Linked DNA regions of Cecembia calidifontis. The protein of the gene in region 2 interacts with the protein of the main gene of each other region in a pairwise test. Links are inferred from orthologs where the notes say so. Each region holds a gene or a part of one and is shown on either strand. Other genes may lie near its edges.

The links.
Region 1: the proteins of BC751_RS03890 (region 2) and ung interact in binary tests that used the Escherichia coli proteins (3 or more experiments, as listed by UniProt). The link is inferred for Cecembia calidifontis from one-to-one orthologs.

What each region holds. Positions count from the first base shown.
Region 1 is NZ_SGXG01000001.1:4,214,794-4,226,374, forward strand. Bases 3,419-6,242 are described here. They hold ung (uracil-DNA glycosylase), read right to left. Parts: upstream 5,250-6,242; coding sequence 4,587-5,249; downstream 3,419-4,586. Other genes in these bases: dapB (4-hydroxy-tetrahydrodipicolinate reductase), read left to right, coding at 3,419-3,458; lepB (signal peptidase I), read left to right, coding at 3,473-4,549; apaG (Co2+/Mg2+ efflux protein ApaG), read left to right, coding at 5,325-5,711; BC751_RS18200 (class I SAM-dependent methyltransferase), read left to right, coding at 5,713-6,242. Also shown: BC751_RS18160 (metal-dependent hydrolase), read left to right, coding at 1-414; BC751_RS18165 (ParA family protein), read left to right, coding at 423-1,202; BC751_RS18170 (ParB/RepB/Spo0J family partition protein), read left to right, coding at 1,213-2,130; BC751_RS18175 (DUF5683 domain-containing protein), read left to right, coding at 2,171-2,734; more of dapB, read left to right, coding at 2,736-3,418; more of BC751_RS18200, read left to right, coding at 6,243-6,495; BC751_RS18205 (class I SAM-dependent methyltransferase), read right to left, coding at 6,492-7,073; BC751_RS18210 (hypothetical protein), read left to right, coding at 7,118-8,035; rpsF (30S ribosomal protein S6), read left to right, coding at 8,176-8,544; rpsR (30S ribosomal protein S18), read left to right, coding at 8,544-8,795; rplI (50S ribosomal protein L9), read left to right, coding at 8,838-9,281; BC751_RS18230 (hypothetical protein), read right to left, coding at 9,378-9,626; PAQR family membrane homeostasis protein TrhA, read left to right, coding at 9,813-10,457; BC751_RS18245 (InlB B-repeat-containing protein), read right to left, coding at 10,728-11,012; BC751_RS18250 (T9SS-dependent choice-of-anchor J family protein), read left to right, coding at 11,391-11,581. UniProt on the Escherichia coli protein: Excises uracil residues from the DNA which can arise as a result of misincorporation of dUMP residues by DNA polymerase or due to deamination of cytosine.
Region 2 is NZ_SGXG01000001.1:908,008-919,608, forward strand. Bases 5,158-8,001 are described here. They hold BC751_RS03890 (nucleoside-diphosphate kinase), read left to right. Parts: upstream 5,158-6,290; coding sequence 6,291-6,713; downstream 6,714-8,001. Other genes in these bases: BC751_RS03885 (DHH family phosphoesterase), read right to left, coding at 5,158-6,098; BC751_RS03895 (SIMPL domain-containing protein), read right to left, coding at 6,779-7,510; BC751_RS03900 (DUF2207 domain-containing protein), read right to left, coding at 7,585-8,001. In the rest of the region: BC751_RS03850 (Na/Pi symporter), read left to right, coding at 1-226; deoC (deoxyribose-phosphate aldolase), read right to left, coding at 235-894; BC751_RS03860 (NAD(P)-dependent oxidoreductase), read right to left, coding at 894-2,105; BC751_RS03865 (methyltransferase family protein), read left to right, coding at 2,234-2,827; BC751_RS03870 (FKBP-type peptidyl-prolyl cis-trans isomerase), read right to left, coding at 3,042-3,581; BC751_RS03875 (FKBP-type peptidyl-prolyl cis-trans isomerase), read right to left, coding at 3,584-4,126; BC751_RS03880 (FKBP-type peptidyl-prolyl cis-trans isomerase), read right to left, coding at 4,136-5,071; more of BC751_RS03885, read right to left, coding at 5,058-5,157; more of BC751_RS03900, read right to left, coding at 8,002-9,480; BC751_RS03905 (LemA family protein), read right to left, coding at 9,477-10,031; BC751_RS03910 (M14 family metallopeptidase), read right to left, coding at 10,114-11,592. UniProt on the Escherichia coli protein: Major role in the synthesis of nucleoside triphosphates other than ATP. The ATP gamma phosphate is transferred to the NDP beta phosphate via a ping-pong mechanism, using a phosphorylated active-site intermediate.

The DNA.
Region 1 (11,581 bases), 3.3 Mb from region 2 along the record:
ATGAACCATGGAGGCAAAAAAGTTTTTGATTTTGGAAAAGTCAAGTATGTAAACGCAGTGCACAGCAGTACACTTCCTGATGGAAGTCCAGGTGGTAATCCTGGTGGCTTTGTGGTGCAGCATGAAAAAGGCTGTTTCTACTATGCCGGTGATACGGCACTTACTTATGACATGAAACTTATTGGGGAGGAGTTCAAGATTGATTTTGCTTTTCTTCCGATCGGTGACAATTTTACCATGGGCATTGATGATGCCATCAAAGCGGCTGATTTTGTAGGAACAAAAAAAATCATAGCCATGCACTACGATACTTTTCCATATATAGAGATCGATCTCGAAGCGGCAAAAAAAGCTGCTGGGAGGGCAGGAAAAGAATTGATTTTACTTAATATTGGAGATTCAATCACCCTATAAATAAAAAAATGGGAAAAGTTATTGCCATTGCGAACCAAAAAGGTGGAGTCGGAAAAACCACTACCGCGATGAATTTGGCTGCCAGTTTGGCTGTTTTAGAATTTAAAACATTGGTCATTGATGCTGATCCTCAGGCCAACACCACATCAGGATTGGGGCATGACCCCAAGAATATTGACACCAGTATTTATGAGTGCATGGTGGATGGTACAGATATCGAATCAATCATCTTAAAAACAGAAATCGACAATCTAGACCTTGTCCCATCGCACATAGACTTAGTCGGTGCAGAAGTGGAAATGATTAACCTGGAAAACAGGGAAGAAAAAATGAGAGGGGTAATCTCAAAGGTGAAGGATAAGTATGACTTTGTGATAATTGATTGTTCTCCGTCTTTGGGTCTAATCACAATCAATGCATTAACGGCAGCGGATTCAGTAATCATACCGGTGCAGTGTGAATATTTTGCTTTGGAAGGCTTGGGAAAATTACTCAATACGATTAAGATCATTCAAACGAGGCTGAACCCAAATCTTGAGATTGAAGGCATCTTGCTTACCATGTATGATGTCAGGTTAAGACTCAGCAACCAAGTCGTAGATGAAGTCAAAATGCATTTCAAAAACCTGGTATTTGAAACGATTATTCCAAGAAATGTCAAATTGAGTGAATCACCAAGTTTTGGGCTTCCTGTTATCGCGTTTGATGCGGAGGGAAAAGGAGCCATGGCTTACCTCAATCTAGCCAATGAAATTGCCACCAAAAACGGGATGGAGAGAGTAAACTGATATATTGATTATGGCGGACAAAAAACCTATAGTTAAAAAAAATGCACTCGGAAGAGGATTGGGAGCCTTACTTCAGGATTCTCCGCAGAAAGGAAAAAACCAAGATGAAGCACCTGCTGCACCCGTAGTAGGCATCTATGAGATACCTTTGTCAGAGATCCAGGTAAACCCCTATCAGCCAAGAACGCATTTTGACAAAGAAGCTTTACAGGAACTGTCCGAATCCATAAAAGTTCAGGGTATTATACAGCCTATTACAGTAAGAAAACTCGCTGATGGGGAGTATCAATTGATCTCTGGCGAAAGGAGGTTCCAGGCTTCCAAAATGGCAGGTTTGGAAAAAGTGCCTGCCTATGTAAGGACCGCCAATGATCAGCAGATGCTGGAAATGGCATTGATCGAAAATATTCAGCGGGAAAACCTTAACTCTCTAGAAATCGCCCATTCTTATCAAAGGTTATTGACAGAATGTAACCTCAAACAAGAAGAACTTGGCGAAAGGGTTGGCAAAAACAGAACTACTGTTAACAATTACCTGCGCCTATTGAAATTGCCACCGGATATTCAGGCAGGATTACGGGATAACCTGATTTCCATGGGGCATGCCCGGGCAATTATCAATGTTGAAGATATTGACAAACAGCTGGCTATTTATAAAAGAACCATTGCAGAAGAACTCAGTGTCCGTAAAGTAGAAGCCCTAGTAAAAGCCTTGAACAGCGAACCTGAAGAAAAACTTGCATCTAAAACCCAGGGATTAGATCCTGTCAAAAAGTACGAAATCGGCAAAATCCAACAAAGGTTGGCCTCCCATTTCGGAACCAAGGTACAACTTAAAGCAGACGGAAAAAATAAAGGAGAAATCAAAATCCCTTTCCAATCTGCTGATGACCTGAACCGAATTCTTGAAATCTTGGACATAATATAAAGCCTTGATTACGGCAGTTGACCATCCAAAAACTTACAATATGAAAAGGGCAATGATACTGAAAGGTTTCATTGCTGTTTTTGTTTTATTGGTTTTGCATCCCTTGGATGGCATAGCCCAACAAATAAAAGCAGATACTCTATCCATCAACCTAAGGCCGGAAGGTTATAAAGATCCGAAAAAAGCAACCATACTATCAGCCATAATTCCAGGCGCAGGACAAGTGTATAACGGCAAAGCTTGGAAAGTGCCTATACTCTATGGCGGATTTGCTACTAATATTTATTTTATCGATTTCAATAACCGCAGATATCAAGCTTTAAAGGAGGCCCTATTTCAATTTGATAGGCAGGAACCTAACAATTTTCCCAATCTAAACAGGGATGGGTTAGTGAGACAGGTCAACTTTTGGCGAAGGAACAGAGATTTGAATTATTTCTTATTCATCGGTATCTATGCACTCAACATCATCGATGCACAGGTGGACGCCCATCTGTCAACCTTTGATGTCAGTGATGATTTAAGCTTTCGGTTTGAACCAAATATTGAAACCTTAACAGCAGGGGGAACCTTATTTGGATTATCTATGAAAATAAACTTCTGATATGAATATACTATTATTGGGATATGGCAAAATGGGAAAAATAATCGGAGAAATCGCCGAGTCCAGAGGTCACCATATCATTGCCAAAATCAACATTGACAATAGAGAAGAATTGGATGGCTTAAATCCTGAAAATATTGATGTGGCAATCGAATTCAGTCAACCGGATGCAGCAGTCGAAAATATAAGTTGGGCCATAAATAGAGGCATACCTGTAGTTTCAGGTACTACAGGTTGGCTTGATAAAAAACCTGCCATTGCCGCTTTGGCATTGGAAAAAGAAACGGCATTCTTCTATGCTTCCAATTACAGCATAGGGGTCAATGTTTTTTTTAAAGTGAACAAATTTCTGGCTTCCTTGATGAAAGATCAATCCGACTATAAAGTCAGCATGGAAGAAATCCACCATACCGAGAAAAAAGACGCTCCTAGTGGAACAGCCATTACCTTGGCAGAAGGGATCATACAACAAAATCCACATTATACCGGTTGGAAACTGTCCGGCGACCCGACCGCTAATGAACATGATGTGATCATTACATCAAAACGGATCGACCCTGCCCCGGGCACACACATTATACGCTATCAATCTGAAATAGATGATATTGAAATCAGTCATACTGCCCATAGCCGCAAAGGATTTGCACTTGGCGCAGTTTTGGTGGCTGAATGGATTAAAGACAAAAAAGGTGTATTATCAATGGATGATTTCCTATCTTTCTAAAATTTTTGAGTGAAATGAAAGAAGTAAAAAAGAAAAAATCAGCCGCAAGAGAATGGCTTGATGCTTTGGTATTCGCAGTCATTGCAGCTTCTCTGATCCGATGGCTACTATTGGAACCATTTACTATTCCTACAGCTTCAATGGAAAAATCCCTTCTAGTAGGAGACTTTCTCTTTGTGAGCAAAATGCATTATGGAACCCGAATCCCAAGGACTCCTCTTCAGATTCCTTTGACGCATCAAAAAATATGGGGCACAGAGACCAATTCCTATGTTGATTGGATCCAACTCCCTTATTTCAGGTTACCGGGCTTCTCTTCCGTTAAAAGAAACGATGTTGTCGTTTTTAATTTTCCCTCGGAATTTGAATATCCGGTTGACCTCAAAACCAATTACATCAAAAGAGCAGTGGCCATTCCTGGAGACGAGATTGAAATAGCACTGACCAACGTATTTATCAATGGAGAGCCTGCCTATAAACCGGAAGGGTTACAATTTTCCTATGATGTAATGACCAGCAGGAACCTCAGTGCTGATTTTTTCAGTGATTATGGCATCAGTCCGGAAGGCTTTATGTCTTTCACAAATGGTTCCGGTTATCTTGTAATGACCACGGAAGAAACTGCAGAAAGATTGCGTAAATCACCAGCTATTGGCAATGTAACCATTCGTATGGAGAGAGAAGGAATGGGAGATCCAAAGATTTTTCCTGATGGCGCTTATTTTGGTTGGAATAAAGATAATTTTGGTCCTTTAAAAGTCCCTGCCAAAGGATGGACCATTACAATGGACACCGAAAATATTGCAAAATACTCTTATACCATTGAAAAATTTGAGGGGCATAAAAATGTGGAAGTCAGGGATAACCAACTCTACATTGACGGCCAAAAAGTGGAAACATATACCTTCAAGCAGGATTATTACTTTATGATGGGAGATAACCGTCATGATTCATTGGATTCCAGGTATTGGGGATTTGTTCCCGAAGACCATATTGTAGGAAAAGCCTGGTTCTTGTGGCTGTCTTTGGATAAGCACAAATCCATGTTCAGCAAAATCCGTTGGAACAGGTTCTTCAAGGGTATTAAATAAAAAAACGCCTCACAGATTTATGTGGGGCATTTTTTTTTTACCAATTGATCGCTGCTAATCCCTTTTCTTTCAGATAAGCATTAGTTTTCGAAAAATGACCACATCCCAAAAATCCACGGTGTGCAGAAAGCGGCGATGGATGTGGAGCGTGAAGTTTGAGATGCTTATCATCCGAAATAAATGCAGCCTTCTTTTGTGCATAGGCTCCCCAAAGCATAAAAACCACGTTTTCTTTTTCAAGGGCAATTTTACGGATCACCGCATCCGTAAAAATCTCCCATCCTTGATTTTGATGTGATCCTGCCTGATGTGCCCTGACCGTCAGGGTAGCATTGAGTAACAAAACCCCTTGATCAGCCCACCGGGAAAGGTCACCATTAGAAGGAATGGACAGCCCTAAATCCCTGTTGAGTTCCTTAAAAATGTTCAAAAGGCTGGGTGGAAAAGGGACGCCTTCCCTCACTGAGAAAGAAAGTCCATGCGCCTGGCCCGGTCCGTGGTAGGGGTCTTGACCCAATATGACCACCTTCGTTTTTTCAAAACTACAATGGTTAAAGGCATTGAAAATTTCCTTTCCCTTGGGAAAGATTTGATTGTTTTGGTATTCACTTCTTATAAATTCAGCCAATTTATCGAAATAAGGCTTTTTGAACTCTTCTTCCAGTCTTTCTTTCCAGCTTTCCTCAATTTTGACATCCATTTTGACTCTATTACGTTGTTAATAAAGATTTAAAATTCTAACTTTAAGTTTTTGATTAACTCCTTGAATTGAACTATGGTCACCGCCATTACAGAAGGTATAAGAGTAAGTGTTGAGACTACCTATCAGGCAGAATTTTCAAGTCCCCATCAGCACCATTATGTTTTCACTTACAAGGTAAAGATAGAAAACAACAGCAGTCATACCATACAATTGATGCGCCGGAGATGGGAAATTGTTGATGCAGGGGACAATACAAAATTCGTAGAAGGGGATGGAGTGGTTGGACTACAGCCAGTTCTTGAACCCGGTGCTTCTCATGAATATGTTTCTGGTTGTAACCTTAAGTCCGGTTTGGGCAAAATGAGGGGGGTATACATCATGGAAAAACTTTTTGACGGCAAATTGATTGAAGTTCGGATTCCTGAATTCCAATTAATCTCCGACATTTTTGACAATTGATTTGAAAAAATACCTCTACCCTATTTCCGAATCTATTCGGTATTGGCTATTGAAGGAGGATAGATTTTCTCTTCAGGGGCCATACATTTCAGATCTTTATAATGGCTTATTAAAATACCTTAAAAACTCCAGTTCAAATGATCTGGACCTCGAAGATTGGAGAAAAAAACTTCTCAAAGACAGTGACATCTTAGTAATTGAAGATTTTGGAGAGGGTTCGAAAAAGCTAAAAAAAAGTCAATTTCGGAAGACCAAAGATGTAACCCGATATAGTACTACCGGGAGAAAATTCAGTCAAATCTATCAATATTTTTGCCTTCAAACTCCTGGCTTGAAGGTTTTAGAGTTGGGTACTTGTACAGGGATAAACACCTTATACCTTTCAAGAGTAACCAAAGGTGAACTCTTTACTTTTGAGGGAGCAGAAAGCCTTATTCACAAAGCAAAAGAAGGTCCCGGGGCCGAAAAACCAATTTATGTCCAAGGAAACATAAAAGAAACCCTCGCCCCAATAGTTCAGAAAATCCGGAAAGTTGATTTCGCACTTATCGATGCAACTCATAATTTTGAGGGGACTTTTGGGTATTTTCAAACCCTGCTACCCTATCTCCATGAGGAAAGCATCGTGGCGGTCGCAGATATCCACTGGTCCAATGAAATGTACAAGGCATGGAATAAGATCTGTCAAACAGAACAGGTCTCTTTAAGCATTGATTTCTTTGAGTGCGGAATCCTGATTTTCAAAAAAGGCATTCAAAAATCCCATTTTATCCTGGATGTTTAATTTTTCCTTAGCTGCACAAACAATTCACTGCCCTGTCTTGGGGGAATGGAGTTGTAACATGGTTCCAATTTCAATATTTCAAACTCAGGCATAAAATATTGGCTATATTCTTCCTTACTGCCCCCAAAAGGAGGTCCTTCATGGGCAAACTCCCTTGCAAACATCACCCCTGTAAGTTTCCCTCCTGGAAGTAAAAGATCATGCATTTTCCGGACATAATCCTTTCTCAATTGGGGATCCAGGGCGCAGAAGAAGGTTTGTTCCAGAATTAGATCATATTTTCCTTCATGTGAAAAGAAGTTTTCAAGAAAAATATTGGAAACTGGAAAATCAGGACAAGATTTCTTAAATTGAGCAATAGGAACAGGAGAGAAATCAAGAATATGAACTTTTTCAAAGCCCATACCAAAGGCATAGACGGCTTCATAGGCGTTTCCTGCTCCCGGAATTAAAATCTTTAGATCTTTATTGGAAATTTGGTCTAAATATTGCTTTAGGGGTGTTGAAGGTGATCCTATGTCCCAGCCGGTAGATTTTTCATTATATCGGTTGGTCCAGTAAGCTTCATCTAAAAACATGTCATTCAAATTTAATAAGTAGACAAAAATACAAGGAAAATACAATGGAAACCAACCTCCAAGACAAACCAAAAAAAAGTGAAAACGGTAAGAACATATTGATTATCGTTTTGGTGATTTTGGTCATTATCAGCGGTATCAAGCTCTACGCTGATTACAGAGATAAGACAAAAAAATCTGAAGAAATCCTTATCCTGTCAGAAGAAAACAATGATCTCAACAGAAGACTTGATTCCATGACCTTTCAATTGGACCTTAGAATTCAGGAAATTGAAAAATTGGGAGGGGATGTCAAGGCCCTGGAAGAAATGAAGGAGCAATTGATAGCTGAAAGGAATTCAGATAGAAAACGTTCTGCCGAAGAAATAGCGGCACTCAATCGTAGAATTGATAATTATGCAAGGACACTCCAGGAAAAAGACGCAGAGATTCTTCAGCTCCGGGAGGTAAATCAACAGCTTGTCACGGAAAACCAAAGCTTGAAAAGCACGCAAGCCCAGATTGAAGATGAGGTAGTCAAATTGAATCAGAAACAGCAGGAATTACAGGAAAAAGTCAATATTGCTGCAGTTTTAAGGGCGGAAAACATCAATATAGCCGCTGTAAATTCAAGGGGAAGAGAGCGGGAAGACGGTTTTAGAAACCGCCAAATAGAGAAACTAAAAATTTCTTTTAACTTGGCTGACAACAAAGTAGCAGAGCATGGAAATAAAGATGTCTATGTGCAGGTAATCGCTCCTAATAACCAGCCCATATTTGATGTGGCGAAAGGAAGCGGAACATTTACCATTGATGGCAGAGAAGAATTCTATACAGTACATCAGGATATTTACTTCAACAACACCAAACAGACCTTGACCTATTATTACGAAAAAGGAAGCAGGTATGCACCTGGCATCTATGAAGTAAGAATTTTTGCAGAAGGTCATCAAATCGGCAATAAAACATTTGAGGTAAAATAAGATTTAAAAAGAAAAAAAAGGGGGGGGGGCTGACCGGTGAAGATGATCATCCCCTCTTTTTTTTATGTCCACTTGGAAAATAAGGGGATTTATTCTACTTTTGCGCTCTGTTTAATTAATACAGATAAACTTATACAAACATGTTCCAGAAAAATTATGAAACGGTATTCATTTTAACTCCCGTTTTGTCTGAAATTCAGATGAAGGATACCGTAGACAAGTTTGTAAACTTGTTAAAAGAAGAGGGAGCAGATGTCATCAATGTTGAAAATTGGGGTCTTAAAAAACTGGCTTACCCAATTCAGAAAAAAAGCACCGGTTTCTACGTTTTGGTTGAATTCAAAGCACTTCCAACTGTGATCAACAAATTGGAAATTGAATTCAGAAGAGACGAGAAAGTAATGCGTTTCTTGACCACAGTGTTGGACAAGCACGCAATTGCTTATGCTGAAAGAAGAAGAAAAGGTGAATTTAACAAAAAAGCTGAAGCTAAGGAGGAGCAAGCCTAATGACACTTAAGAACGAACCCATCAACAGAGTTGAAAACAGAAAAAAATACTGCCGTTTCAAAAAACACGGTATCAAGTATATTGATTACAAAGACCCTAACTTCCTTTTGAAGTTTGTCAATGAGCAAGGAAAAATCCTTCCTAGAAGATTGACTGGTAACTCTGCGAAATATCAGAGGAAAGTAGCCAATGCAATCAAGAAAGCAAGACATCTGGCGCTTTTACCATTCGTAACTGACGGCTTGAAATAATCCGTTTTTGCTCGAATCATTCATTAAAAAAATCGTAAGACAATGGAAGTTATTCTAAAAACAGACATAAAAGGACTAGGTTATAAAAATGACTTGGTAGAAGTAAAGCCAGGTTACGGAAGAAACTACCTAATCCCTCAAGGATATGCAGTTTTAGCCACAGATTCTAACAAAAAAATCTTGGCTGAAAATATCAAACAAGCTGCACACAAAGCTGAAAAGATCAAGAAAGAAGCTGAAGAAATTGCAGCTAAACTTGCCGGAATCACTTTGGAAATCAAAGCTAAGATCGGCGAATCAGGCAAAATCTTCGGTAAAGTTACAACACTTCAGATTTCTGATGCCTTGGCTGAAAATGGAATTAACATTGACAGAAAGAAAATTTCAATCAATGTACCTGTTCAGACTGCTGGTGAATTCGAAGCTGAAGTTGATCTTCACAGAGAAGTGAAAAGTGCAGTGAAATTTGTAGTAGTAGGAGAATAATTTACCCTACTTCAAAAAATTAAAAAAGCCATCTAAAATTAGATGGCTTTTTTATTGCATAAGGTCTTTCGAAACAAGTCAATCCTAAGAATTGAATCAGTTCATAACGATTTTTTCAAGATCATCCACCAACTTTTTGGCAACAGCCTTACTGTTCTCTTCTCGTTTGGCTTTAAAAAGCTCCAAAGCTTTTTTACTTTTTTCAATCACACCTACTGGATTATTGTCATACTTGTAACTGTTCCAGCACCAAGAAAGCTCAGCATGAAGCTTTTCATCCAATTTAAGTTTTTCAAGTTTCTCCAAAGTTGAAACAATTGTTTTTTCGGAAATTTTTACAGACATGAGTTTATAGATTTAATAAATTGTTGTTTTCTTTTATAAATTTTCAACAAAACAAGGAATTTATTTTCGGAATAACAAAAAAAATCAACCCTTATTGATTGATAATCAACATGAAATCGATTTCGCCGGCCAAAATAAAGGAAATTTTTTCTTCAAATAGTCCTTATCTTGGCAGAAAAAAATCCGATGGAAAGGAAACAAAGTTTACAAGAAGAATTCGCCAACAGTATTAGCCATGGCTTCGGTATTTTATTCAGTATAGTCGCCATCTCCCTTTTGGTAACCTTCTCCATGCTGAACGGTACTGCCATCCACATCGTCAGTTGCAGCATATTCGGAGCCTCTATATTGATTCTCTATACATTTTCTACGCTTTATCATGCTTTTCAGGAAGAGAAAATCAAATCCTGGCTGAGAACCTTTGATCATATAGGGATTTATTTTCTTATAGCAGGAACATATACGCCTTTTCTACTTTTGGCAGTTGGAGGGTTTTGGGGATGGGTTTTCTTTGGGATCATCTGGAGCCTGACACTGTTCGGGGTAATTTTTAAAATATTTTACACCCACCGATTCAAAAAAGCATCGCTCATACTCTACTTGGGAATGGGATGGATGGCCATTTTTTTAATCAAACCTCTTGTAGAAAACCTTAGCACTACCGTTTTGCTGCTAATTGCTGGGGGAGGAATCAGTTACACCCTTGGTACCCTTTTTTATACCCGGCCGCATCAAAGATTTGCCCACACTATTTGGCACATCTTCGTACTTGCAGGCACTGTATTTCATTTTATTGCCATCCTGTTTATGCTGACTGAAATTCAGGCCTAATTTTTTCCAATTGAAATTTAGAAAGTTAGACAGAATACCAAAAAAACTTTATAGCCATATTTGCAAAAAAAAGAAAGAGCCCCTACATTTGTGACACCTTTTGAAGGAAGGGTATCAAGACTGACCGATGGTGTAACTGGCAACACGTCTGATTTTGGTTCAGAAGAGTCTAGGTTCGAGCCCTAGTCGGTCAACAAAAAAGGCAGTTTAAAACTGCCTTTTTTGTTTTTACCCCTCTTGATTGAATCAATTACCCCATAATTTCCACTATCAATTCCTTCTTATAAAATGAGCTGTTAGGCTTATGTCTCTTGGGGGCATATTAAACACATAAGTCAAATCATAGCTGGCAATCTCATTGCCAATGGCCCAGTGGGAAAAATTAAAACCTGGCCTGGGTTCAGCGCTAACCTCTACCCTTGTCCCTTCCGGAATTTCTTTTAATTCAATACTTTCTTGCGGCCTCTCATCAGAAAGCCCCAAATCCAAACAAGATGTCATGAATAGAGACATCATCAAGAACATGCCAATCCAGGCTCTTTTCAAACTTATCATAAATATATCGGTCTAGTTAATTTATAATCCAAATACCCAACTCATCCCCTCCTTTAATTCAATTCTTGTCAACTTAATCATCTATATAAAACACTGATTTCCTGATGAAAAGTGAGTGTTTTTTGTGCTTTATGACCCATACCAAAAACTGAGCCAAAACTGAAAAAGCATGAAAATACTTATACCCTAAAGCCCTGGTTTTGATGATTTTACTAAAAAGGGAAACTTTGTTTTTTGTTTAACTTTTCAACTTTTTTCAGCATAAAATTTTAAACAAACATTTTATTAACACACACTTAACAATAATATTTGGCAGACACCCCAACAATTCTCTTATATTTAACCGCATTTTATTTCAATAAACCTTAATCAAAGCGTATGAAACACTTCTTACCCAAAATCTTGTTAGGTTTTATGTTTTTGGGTTTTTTCTTTGAAGCCCGGGCACAGGAAAATCTAACACCAGGTAATAGCGTTTCCCAAAATTTCGATTTAATCGGTACAAGTGCTACTGCTGCACTTCCTGCTAACTGGAAAGTAAGCAAAGGCATACCGGCCAGAATAGTAAA
Region 2 (11,601 bases):
TATTGGCGCATTGCTTTTTATGCCCTTCCCTTCCGTAAGAAATATTCCCGTAAAAATTGCCACATTCTTGGGCAATGAGTCGACCAAAACTCGCTTTGTGGGGTTTGCCTACATCCTGTTGACTTTTTTCATTATCCCTTTCTTACTGATTTATTTCAATAAAAATGAGGACATACGGGAAATGGGACATGCGGACAGGTATCACAAAACTGAAATCCAAAAATAAAGGGAGGTTTAATCCTCCCTTGATGCCTCCACAATCTGAACTCCGGAGCTGGTACCTATCCTATCGGCCCCGGCCTGAATCATCTTCACTGCCTGTTCATAGGTTTTGATTCCACCACTGGCTTTGATGCCTACACTGCTGGGCAGATTTTCCCGCATCAATTTGATGTGTCTTTCCTTGGCGCCTTCTGGAGCAAATCCCGTTGAGGTCTTTACAAAGTCTACTCCTGCTTCGGCACATAGCTTACATGCCTTGATAATTTCCTCTTCACTGAGGTAGGCTGTTTCAATGATCACTTTTAAGATGCGCTCATGGTCATGACATACCTTTGCCAATCTGGCCAATTCAATTTTTGGCCAGTTCATCCCTGCCTTAAATGCGGTAATGGACCAAACAACGTCGATCTCATCAGCCCCATCCTTGATGGCTTGCTCGGTTTCAAAAACTTTGGTTTCGGTCATATTATACCCCAAAGGAAAACCCACTACCGTTACCAGCTGGATAGGAGCATCCCCGATTTCCCGCTTGGCCTTTTTCACCCAGAAAGGAGGTACGCAGATCCCTACAAAACCATATTTTTTGGCATCCATAACCAATCCTTCAATATCGGAATCCACCGTCTGTGGCTTTAAAATGGTTTGCTCAATATATCTTTCAATGTTCTTCATCATTCGACAATTTCATTCACATAATCCTTCAAATACATAAACTCCAAAGTTAAATCTCCCTCTTTGGCGATGGTAGCCTTATCTAAAATTTTTGAACTGGGCTTCAATAACTCTGGAATCAGGTTTTCAATCAATTGTTGCCCAAATTCTTCAGACGCATTTCTGGGAAGCTCGGTTGGCAGGTTATCTATTGCCATAACAGAGATACTGTTCTGCTTGCCAAATGCCGGCAATATTTCGAAACTATCTCTGTCTATATCATAAACCGGATCCGAAATAGTGGATGCCTTGACCGTAGTAGGGACAGAACCATGAATATCACAGGTGATGTCTGCAATCACGGATATATTGAAATCTTCTGAGCTAATATCTTCCAATTCAAATAACCTGGGTGCACGGCTATCCCAATAAGCTGCCGCCATCAGGATATCACTGACTTCGGCATATTTCAAAAAGTGACTTTCATACTTTTGAGGATCTGCATAGAACTCCTCCTTATCAAAACCTCCGTCTGTTTTTCTCCTATTGAAATCAGCGGAAGACAGAACGGTAAAAACAGCCTCATCGTAATATTGATGGAGAAATTCCTTTGGGGCCACCTGTTTGATTCCGACCGTATGCAGAACTTCCAGGACCCCTTTGCCTACCCTTCCTGTTCCTGTAACCACAATTTTGATGGGGGGAAGCTGCACTTTTTTAAGTTCTAGGTCCATCTCAGACCTATCAAAACATTCAAAGGCCCTTTTGAGATCAAATAGACCGGTCTTTTTCCCATAGGTCCAAAGCCCATTATAAGCCCCAACTATTCCGGCCCACCGGCCAAAAGCCACGGTACGTTCTCCCTTCTCATTTTTTAAGACTTCATAATCTATAAGCTTGATGTTCTTTTTAAGAACTGCCTGCAATAGCTTCCGATTATAAACTTGTTTTTTGATGGTATGGGAGAAAAAAATATAGGTCTTGTTTGGAATGAGTTGGTCTATGGGTACTTCTTTGATCCCCATGAGCACATCGCAATCTGACAAATCGCTATCCACTTGGATATCCAATTCTACAAATTCATCATCAGAAAAACAGCGAATAGGACTCGGTTCAACCTTGAATTCCAAGTCATTAGGGTAAAGGTCCAAAAGTTTCCTGACCTGCTTTGGAGTAAAAGGCACTCTTTTATCGGGGGGAATTTTTCCCTCTCTGATCAATCCAATTTTCATTATCCTGGGTTTAGCATGTCAAATTAGAAAAAGACTGGCAATCAAAAAACTCCTTGGCATAAAAGTAATACTTAATGAACTAACTTATTTATTTTGGTGATTAAATGATGAACCTTTGACAAATTCAGATGACGGCTTATATTTTATTGGCGCTATTTTGGGGAATCTACTATAGTCTTCATACCCTATTGGCCAGCCTTGCTTTCAAAAATAAGATAAGAAGCAAAATGGGTACGGCTTATCCATGGTACCGACTGCTATATTCCCTATTTTCTGCTGTTGGATTACTGGCAATTTTGGTATATGGGGCTATGATTGAAAAAAGAATACTCCTGGCAAACACTGATTTTACCACTTATTTGGCTTACATGTTTGCCGCATTTGGAACAATTATCATAGTGAAGTCCATGAAGCATTTTTCCCTGTCTTCTTTTGTGGGCTTAAAGCCTCATGATGACCTGGAAGAACGGCCTGAATTTGTCAGAAAAGGGATGCACGCTTATGTTAGACATCCGCTATATGCCGGCTTACTTCTGATTTTCCTCGGCTTTTTCTTCTTTGATCCGGTTTTGGCTTCTTTGATACATTTGATATGCCTCATCATTTATTTGCCAATGGGAATCTACTTTGAAGAAAAAAAGCTCATTCAGCTTTATGGTAAAAGTTACACCCAGTATAAAAAGGAAGTGCCGGCTTTATTCCCAAGAAAATTCAGAGGCTAAATTCTCAAAGTAAGGGACATTTCTATCCCTGGCTATACAACCCGATTAATTCTGTACGCTTCAAAGACTCATGACGGTTGTTCTGTGATGAGAATCAAAAGCTTGAAATCTTATCAAAGAAAAGAGGCTGTCCCATAAATAGGGACAGCCTCTTTTGGATTTTATTTATCAAAGAAGTGATCTGTTATAAATCGGGGCTATTAAATTAACCCTCTCACTCAATTCCAAGAAATTCCACCTCAAACATCAGAATGGAATTCGCGGGAATGCCATCCCTTTCCTGATCCCTGTAAGCCCAGGGAGAGGGAATAATAAGGACTGCTTTGGAGCCGCTTCTTAACTGCCTAAAACCAATGTTGAAGCCTTGGATAGCTTCTCCCGAACCTAAAACAAATTGGAATACCCTATAAATACGGTTTTCATCCCATACGTTATTATCCTTTGCTACTTGTTCAAGATTGGTATCGAATACTTTTCCGTCAAGGAATTTCCCGATGTAATTGGTATAAATCAAACGGAATTCTCCGGGTTTGGCTCCAGTCCCTTCCTCTTGTACAATAATGATTACACCGTTTTGGTCATGAATCCTTCTTACACTGTCAATCTGTGCAGTTTTCAAAAACTCATCAATGATCTTAGCATCTCTGGCCAGGTTGCCCTCTAGGTCATAGGTAGGCCCAAAGGGGTTATTTGGCTCACAGGAAAAACCAATGATTCCAAACAACACTAACAATAAAGTACTTAATCTTTTCATTCTTACTGGTCTTCAGGAGTTATAAGCTGAATATAATCCAACTCGAACATTAATATTGAGTTACTTGGAATTCCTTGGGAAGCCTGCCTTCCATATCCATACAAAGAAGGCATGATGACTGTGGCCTTATCTCCCTCTTCCATTTGGGAAATACCAAATAGAAAGCCTTGGATTACCGATTCATAACCGAAAGCAAATCTAAATGGCTCATAAGGTCTGTTCGGAAAGAAAATATTATTCGCCCTTGCGACACTTTCGATAGAAGTATCAAATACATTGCCGTTGAGCAATTTACCTACATAATCCACCACAACTGTATCACCTAGAAACGCTTTCCTTCCGCTGTTGGAGACCTCCTGCCAAAAGATACGGATACCAAGGGCGGGGTCAGAAAATTCCTTTACTGAAGGTATGGGATTTTCTCGGACAAATTCTTCAATTTTTTGCTTGTCCCTTTCGAAGATAATCTGGGCATTTTCACTGTCAGAAATACATGATGACAGCCATACCGATAAAGCTAAAATCCCAATACTTAAGTACTTCATTGATTTGTGTTATTTTTGAACATCAGTGACTTCTACGTCAAAGATCAGGATAGAGTTTGGTTGAATTGGCCCACCTGCATTTCTATCTCCATAAGCCAACGGGGAAGGAATGATGAATTTAGCTTTATCACCTTTTTTCAACAAAGCCAATCCTTCGTCCCAGCCTTTGATTACCTGTCCCATGCCCACCCTAACTTCAAGCGGTGCATAGCCATCGTAATTGTCTCTTTGCTCATTGTACACCCCTTTTTCCATAGCCAGGGATTTGATACTGGTATCAAAAAGCGTTCCGTCCAACAAGTAACCTGCATAATGAACGAAAGCCAAATCACCTTGTTCAATCTGAGGTCCTGATCCTGCTGATTCTATGACGTAATAAAGACCGGATTCTGTCCTGATGGCATTGATATTTTTTTCAGCAATGTAATCCTGAATGATCTGGGTATCGATTTCCAATTGCTTCACAGCGCCTTCAGCCTGTCTTTTCATTTCTGCTTCCTGCAAAGCATTGAAATACGCTTCCACACCTTGGTAATCCAAAACATCTATCACTCCGATTCTTACTTTGACTTTTTGATCATCCTTCAGGAAGAAAGGAACGTTTTCTGCAAAGATTTTTTTGGCAGTAGCCTCAAATGCTATACTGTCCCCTTTTTTAAGGCTCAAAAATATTTCATCCATGCCTGTTTTTCTTGGGATTGAATCATTGAACTGCAGGTATGCAGGCATGCTTTGGTCATATGTAGAAATGAAGGTAGAATCTTTGTCCGTTTTCACTATCAAATGGTACAAAACAAATTCACCGTTTTTAGGTGCTTGGCTACCTTCTCTGATATAGGTATACTCAATGCCGTCTGAAGTTGTCTTAGTCTTGTTACAAGACATAGCACTGAAAGCAATCACCATCAGGGCAACCGCAAATAATAGAGATTTAATTTTTTTCATGGATGGGTTCTAATTGATTGAAAAGCGTTTTTTGATTTTCTTTTATTAATTTTTCGAATTTTTCAATGGTTTCTTTCAGGGGTAGGGTAGACCTTCCGCCTGATGCGTTTTTGTGTCCTCCTCCTTCAAAATAATCAGCTGCAAACTTATTGACAGCAACATCCTCTGTGGATCGGAAGGAAATTTTTACACCGTCCTCCCTTTCGGTGAAAAGGGCAGCGATTTTGATTCCGTCCAAAGAAAGGGCATAGTTTACTAAGCCTTCTGTATCCCCGGTCTGCGATTGGTATTTCTTAAGGTCCCTTTTGCTGATTGCGAAATAGGCTGTTTTCAGATCCTCTAAAATGGTCAACCTGCGTGTAATGGCAAATCCAAGAAATTTCAGGCGGTTAACCGAGTTGGTATCATAAATCAACCTTGAAATCCTCGTATTGTCTGCACCCAAGCCTATGAGTTCTGCTGTAATCAGGTGTACATTTTTAGTGGTATTGGGATGCCTGAAGCCTCCCGTGTCAGTCATAATCCCCGCATAAAGACAATCGGCAATGTCTTTATCGATCAAATATTGATCACCCAATTCAACAATAAGTTCATAGACGAGTTCGCAGGTAGCTGCCGCCTTCGTACTCCAATACCTGAAATCTGCAAAATCTTTTGGATCCTGATGATGGTCAATGTTGACGATATATGCCTTGGATTTGGTTACGAAGGAAGCCAGTTCATGCAGCCTTTTCAAGCAGGAAAAATCCAAACAGAAAATAGTATCCGCTTCCAATACTTTTTCTATGGCTTTTTCCCTATGCTCCGGATTTTCAAAGTTTAGTACTTGTTCATTTCCCTTCATCCAGGTAAGGAATTGGGGATAATCTGAAGGAGTAATTACAGTGACCTCATGACCCTTCTTTTTCAGGTAGTTGGCCATTCCCAAAGAAGAACCCAATGCATCTGCATCCGGCTTGTGATGGGTAGTAATGACAACTTTATGGGGGGATGATAATCTATTTTTAAATAACTCTAATTCCTGCATTATATTGCTTTTGTACATTCCTCAAAAAGGAATATAGTTTGCAAATGTCTGTAATATTTTTGAATTTTCCCAATTTGTCTAAGCTGCTAAGGCTGAAAGAGATAATAGAGAATTCTCGGGCTTTCTATGTAGTTTAACCGATTTCCCCTATTTTTGCAGCCAAATTAGATTTCAGAAATAAATTCCAAAGAAATGGCAGGAAACAGAACATTTACCATGATCAAGCCTGATGCTTTTGCTGCAGGCAACTCAGGAGCAATATTGAAAATGATCGAGGAAGCAGGCTTTAAAATTGTTGCATTGAAGGCCACTCAGCTTACTCCAGAACTGGCAGGAAAATTCTACGCGGTTCATAAAGAAAGACCATTCTATGCTGACCTTTGCAAGTATATGTCATCCGGGCCGATCATTGCCGCTATCCTTGAAAAAGAAAACGCAGTAGAAGATTTTAGGACTTTGATCGGTGCTACCAATCCTGCCAATGCAGCAGAAGGAACCATCAGAAAAATCTTCGCTACATCCATCGAGGCCAATGCCGTTCATGGATCTGATTCAGATGAAAATGCAGAAATTGAAGGTAACTTCTTCTTCAATCAATTTGATAGGGTAAGATAATTCCTCTTATTGGCAATATTAAAACCCACCACTTACTCGGTGGGTTTTTTTTTGGATTTCCAAAATTATCTGACTGAGTAGCTCAGACGCATCGTGATGGAAGCCGTCTTTTCTTTTGAGGTAGTGTTGAAGGTGCCCCCCCAAGAATATTCCTCCGTAGAATACTGTCCGGTAATCTGAAAAATGCCCATATTGGCTGCTATCAGTTTACCCAATTTAGCCCCTGAATTCTCTGCGATCTTTTCCGCCCTTACCCTGGCGTCTTCAGTGGCCTTGGATATCATTTCAATTTTCAGACTTTCCAGTTCCGTGTAGTAGTACCTCGGAGGCTGGGAATAAAACTTTACGCCCTGCAACAATAACTCTGTGATTTCCCTGGAAATCTGGTCTATCTTGTCCACCTCCTTGGATTCTATCTGAAGACTTTGGTTGAGTTCATAGCCCAAAAAAGTCTGTCCCATATAATTACCCGTGCTGCTGTAATTTTGTCTGTAAAGGGGATTGGTATTGACGGCACGGAAAATAATCTGATCTTTGGGAATGCCTTTGGCCACCAGGTAATCTGTTACCGCTTTTTTATCTTTTTCCAACTCTGCGTATGCCACCCGGATATCCATGTTTTCCCGGCTGAAATTCCCCTCCCAAACCACGAGATCCGAAGAGAAATTCTTCTGCCCTAAACCTGTGACATCCACAGTGCCGGATCTTTTATTTCTGTTCAGAAAAGCATTGCCCAAAATAGCAGAAGCGATGACAATGGCCAAAGCAAAAATGATGGCGGTTAGGTTTTGTTTCATAATCGTTAAGGTCAAAAGTTTCTATTTTGAATTTTTAGAAATTTAAACAAAAAGCAGGAAAGATGCTGGAAAAATTACCAACCGCCTCCGCCTCCGCCGCCTCTTCCTCCCCCTGATGAACCTCCGCCAGAGGAACCGCTTCCACCGCCTCCCCTTCCGGCTGAATGATTGATGGAGGTTCCCAAAGCTTTATTGATATGATTGCCCAATAAATGATAAGAATAAAACCTTGATCCTGAATACCATGTGGTCTGATGTCTTTGGTTCAAACTTGACCGTTCCATGAGGTTTTGGAATTTCTTTCCCCAAATTTTGTCCACCTTAAATGCCATGGCAAAGGGCAGCAGTTTTTCAAAAATCTCAGGGGTCATTTTGGGAGGATTGAACATTTGCAATTGTCTCTCCTCTGCGGCACTCAGGTATTTCTTAAACCCTTCAATCCTGGATTTTAAATCCAGCTTTTCAATACTTGGCTGTCTGATAAGGTAGATATAGGAAAAGTAAGAAACTACAGCAAATAGGATAAAACCTATTAACACCAAATTATTGAGGGAAATGGTGCTGGACTGATAGAGCATATAGGATCCAATCAAAAATGAAAGCAAAATCAGGATTAAAAAGACCCATCTCCCCATCTCTTTTCTGACAATGGAAATTATGACCAAAACTGCAATAAATATGACAATCGGAAACGGAGAAATATCCACTAAATCAAAACTCAGATTAGGCTGGGCATAGTTGTAAAAATCAAATCTACTGGCCACAATTGCATAAACGATAAAAATAAAAATAGGGGGAATCCATAATTTCCAGTTGCTTCCCTGGTTCAAAAAAGGCCTGTGCTGGCGCATTAAATTTTCTACATAGCTATCATACATGGATTTCAGTTGACTGTTATAACTCCCGCTGATGCTGATCTGAACACTGTTGTTGGGAAAAAGCTTGTCCATCAGGACCTTTTCTTCCTGAGGAAGGAACGCATCGGGATTTTTCAATTTGATCAAGGTAAAAGAATTGCTGTGGAACAAGCCGAACATGACAGGCTCACTTTTTTCCACAATTCGTAAATATCCATTTACGGCCAAATGCACAATAGATGCCGAAATCAGGTCTCCCCCAAAATAACCCCTGTGGATCATACCCAAAGAGGCAGGGGAAATTCCCGAAGGCGGATCAAACTCAGGAATGACTGTTGGCTTGGGAGGATCAATTCCAAACTTGTACCAGGTAATGGCATAATATAGCAAAAGAACCAGAAAGGTTATCCCACTAAGCACCAAAAAGCCAAACTGCTCCCAGAATCCCAGCGGAGGGGGTGGGCTCACCACACCTTTCGTAAAGCCTGCAGCAATGGTCAGGTTTTGATAAGCAGACAGGTTTTCTGCCTCGAAGAATAACCTACCATCTGCCAACTTTTCGATCTTACAATTTTGTTCCGTAGATCCTGAATAACCCGTGTAGCAGGCATATTCTTTAAAATCTGCCTCGATTGGAATGCTGACAGTAGCAGATATTTTTTCCACCCTAAAATCCCAACCAAAGCCGTTGACATTCCAGTAGATTTCATCATAGTCCTCAAAAAAGCCTAACTGACCCTTGGCAGCATAGGTAATGGTAAACGTGTAATAACCAGGATCCAAAAAAACATCCTTATCTCCTATGTAAATAAAAAGGCTTCCCTGTTTTTTTTCGGTGTGAAAAGGCTCCGTAGAACCGTCCCTTTCCACTGAAATAATCTGGTACTCATTTTTTACCTGTCTGTATCGGTAATCTATACCCTGCAATGGCAAACTCCTGACTATGCCTCTTTTGATCTGATTTCCTGAGGCAAAAACTTCAATGGTCTCAGTCACAGAAAGCAAACCTGAAGTATCTACCTTCAGGTCAGTATGAAATGAGCGGATATATTCCTCTTGCCCTAAAACCTGAAGGGAAAGAAAGAAACCAATGAAGAGGAGGAAGTTCTTCATTTGAAACTGACCTTTGGCAAAGCTCTCTCTGCCTCTGTTTCCAATTCAAAGAAGGGAGATTTCAAAAAGCCAAAGGCATTGGCAACCAGGTTACTGGGAAAAGAATCAATAAGTATATTCTGATCCCTCACTGTTCCATTGTAATACCTTCTGGACCGCTCAATGTCCTGCTCAATGGCGGACAGGTCATGCTGCATCTGAAGAAAATTGGTATTGGCTTTGAGCTCCGGGTAGCGCTCAGCTACCGCAAAAAGTCCTGAAATGGCCCGGGTCAATTGATTTTCTGCCTGTTGCTGATTTTCTATCCCTTTGGCATTGATTGCAGCCACCCGAGCTTGGGTGACACTTTCCAAGGTTTCCCGCTCATGGGAAGCATAGCCCTTGACCGTCTCGATGAGGTTGGGCACAAGGTCATACCGCTTTTTGAGCTGTACATCAATCCCGCTCCAAGCCTCAGAAACATGGGTCCGCAGCTTGACCAAGCGGTTGTATATTCCGATTACATAAAAAGCAAGGGCCAAGACTACGGCTACAATAATCAGTGCTGTCATAACATGTGGTTTTGGGTAAACAATCCTAAAAGATAGCAAATAAAATGCTTATTATGAAGGATTTAAACCAATAACCTGCACCCTATTGTACACGCTGCATCAAATCTTTTGGACTATTGTCATTCAGGTCTATCAGGTAGCCATTGACAATGGCATAGCGGAGTTTGCCCCCTTCAGCAAGGAAGAAATTGGGATTGCCCCCTGTCCGTATGCCCGTAGGAATCGAATTTCCATTTTTTAACACCATCAGGGGCAAATTATGAAGTTCCCTGTCCAAGGCATTTTGAACCTTGACACCGAGATACCCCATTCTGAGAAGTTCCATCGCCTTGTCCCAAGTAATATTCCCGACATTGGCTAAAGGAGTTTCAAAAATTTTGCCTTCTACTACTTCCATTCCTTTGGCATCGAGCTCTTCAAAACCATAGAAGACCGATAAATCTCCCAAATCATCTACCACACCACTAACAAAGAAGGAACCATGGGCATCTGATTCCCTTCTTCTGATTCCCAGGTCAATTTCATAGGTGAGCTGATCTTTGCTTTGGGAAAGGTTCCGGATTACAAGGTCCATCAGGCGGAGTGCATTATCGGGAATACTGTAATAATCATCCAAACTGTACTGGGTGTATTGAACCTCTGCAATTTCCAATAGGGCATGCAGCATGATGATAAAATTCAGTCTGCGAATTTCCTGTTTTTCTGGGTCATTGGGATAGCCTCCGGACTCAATCAGGATGGTGCTGGTGCCCCATTTCTGGAAGTTGTCCCCAAAAGCCCTTGGTTCAAAGGCATCGTCATACTTACCCACATGTCCCGGTACAATTTGCTGGATGACTTTGTTCATTCCCACAATGACCTGCATGGCCCGTTTCCGAATATCATTAACTTCTGTCTCGTAATTATAGGCAGGAGCGAGGACAGAAATCGTGGCAGGAGTGGCTGTCTCACCGGCTGTATAATAAATTTGCTGGTCATGAAGGTTAAAGCCAAAGTCGGGAGAGAAAAAGTCCCGGGCATTCTTCAATATAGCCGCTTCAGGTGAAGTCAACTTAATGGCATCACGGTTCAGGTCAATGTCCAGTGAATTTCTTCTGATCCATTGGTCCATCCCATCAGGATTGACCATAGGAATAAATCGGAGGGTCAATTTTTCCAAAAGCTTTTTCCGCAAAGGGTCGAAGCCATCATTTTCCCCTTCCAGGAAATTGAACAGGTCAAACAAAGCCATCGTAGCGGTGCTTTCATTGCCATGCATCTGTGACCAGAGCATGACCTTGGTGGGACCTTTGCCCAAGGTCATTTGATAAATGGATTTTCCTTCTACGGACCTTCCTATTTCCTCCACAAAAAACCCCTGCTTTCTTTTAGTGACCAGGTGAATTACCTCATCGTACTTAAATCTCCTTTGGTTAATGGACTGCTCTTTGTACAATTCATAGGCCCTTTCCAATTCAGAGACTTCTACGACTGGTGTTGAGGCCTTAGGTTGACAGGATATCAAAATAAAAAACAAACCGATGATAGCGGAGTAAGGATCACAAGGAAGAAATCTTTTCATGTTTTGGGT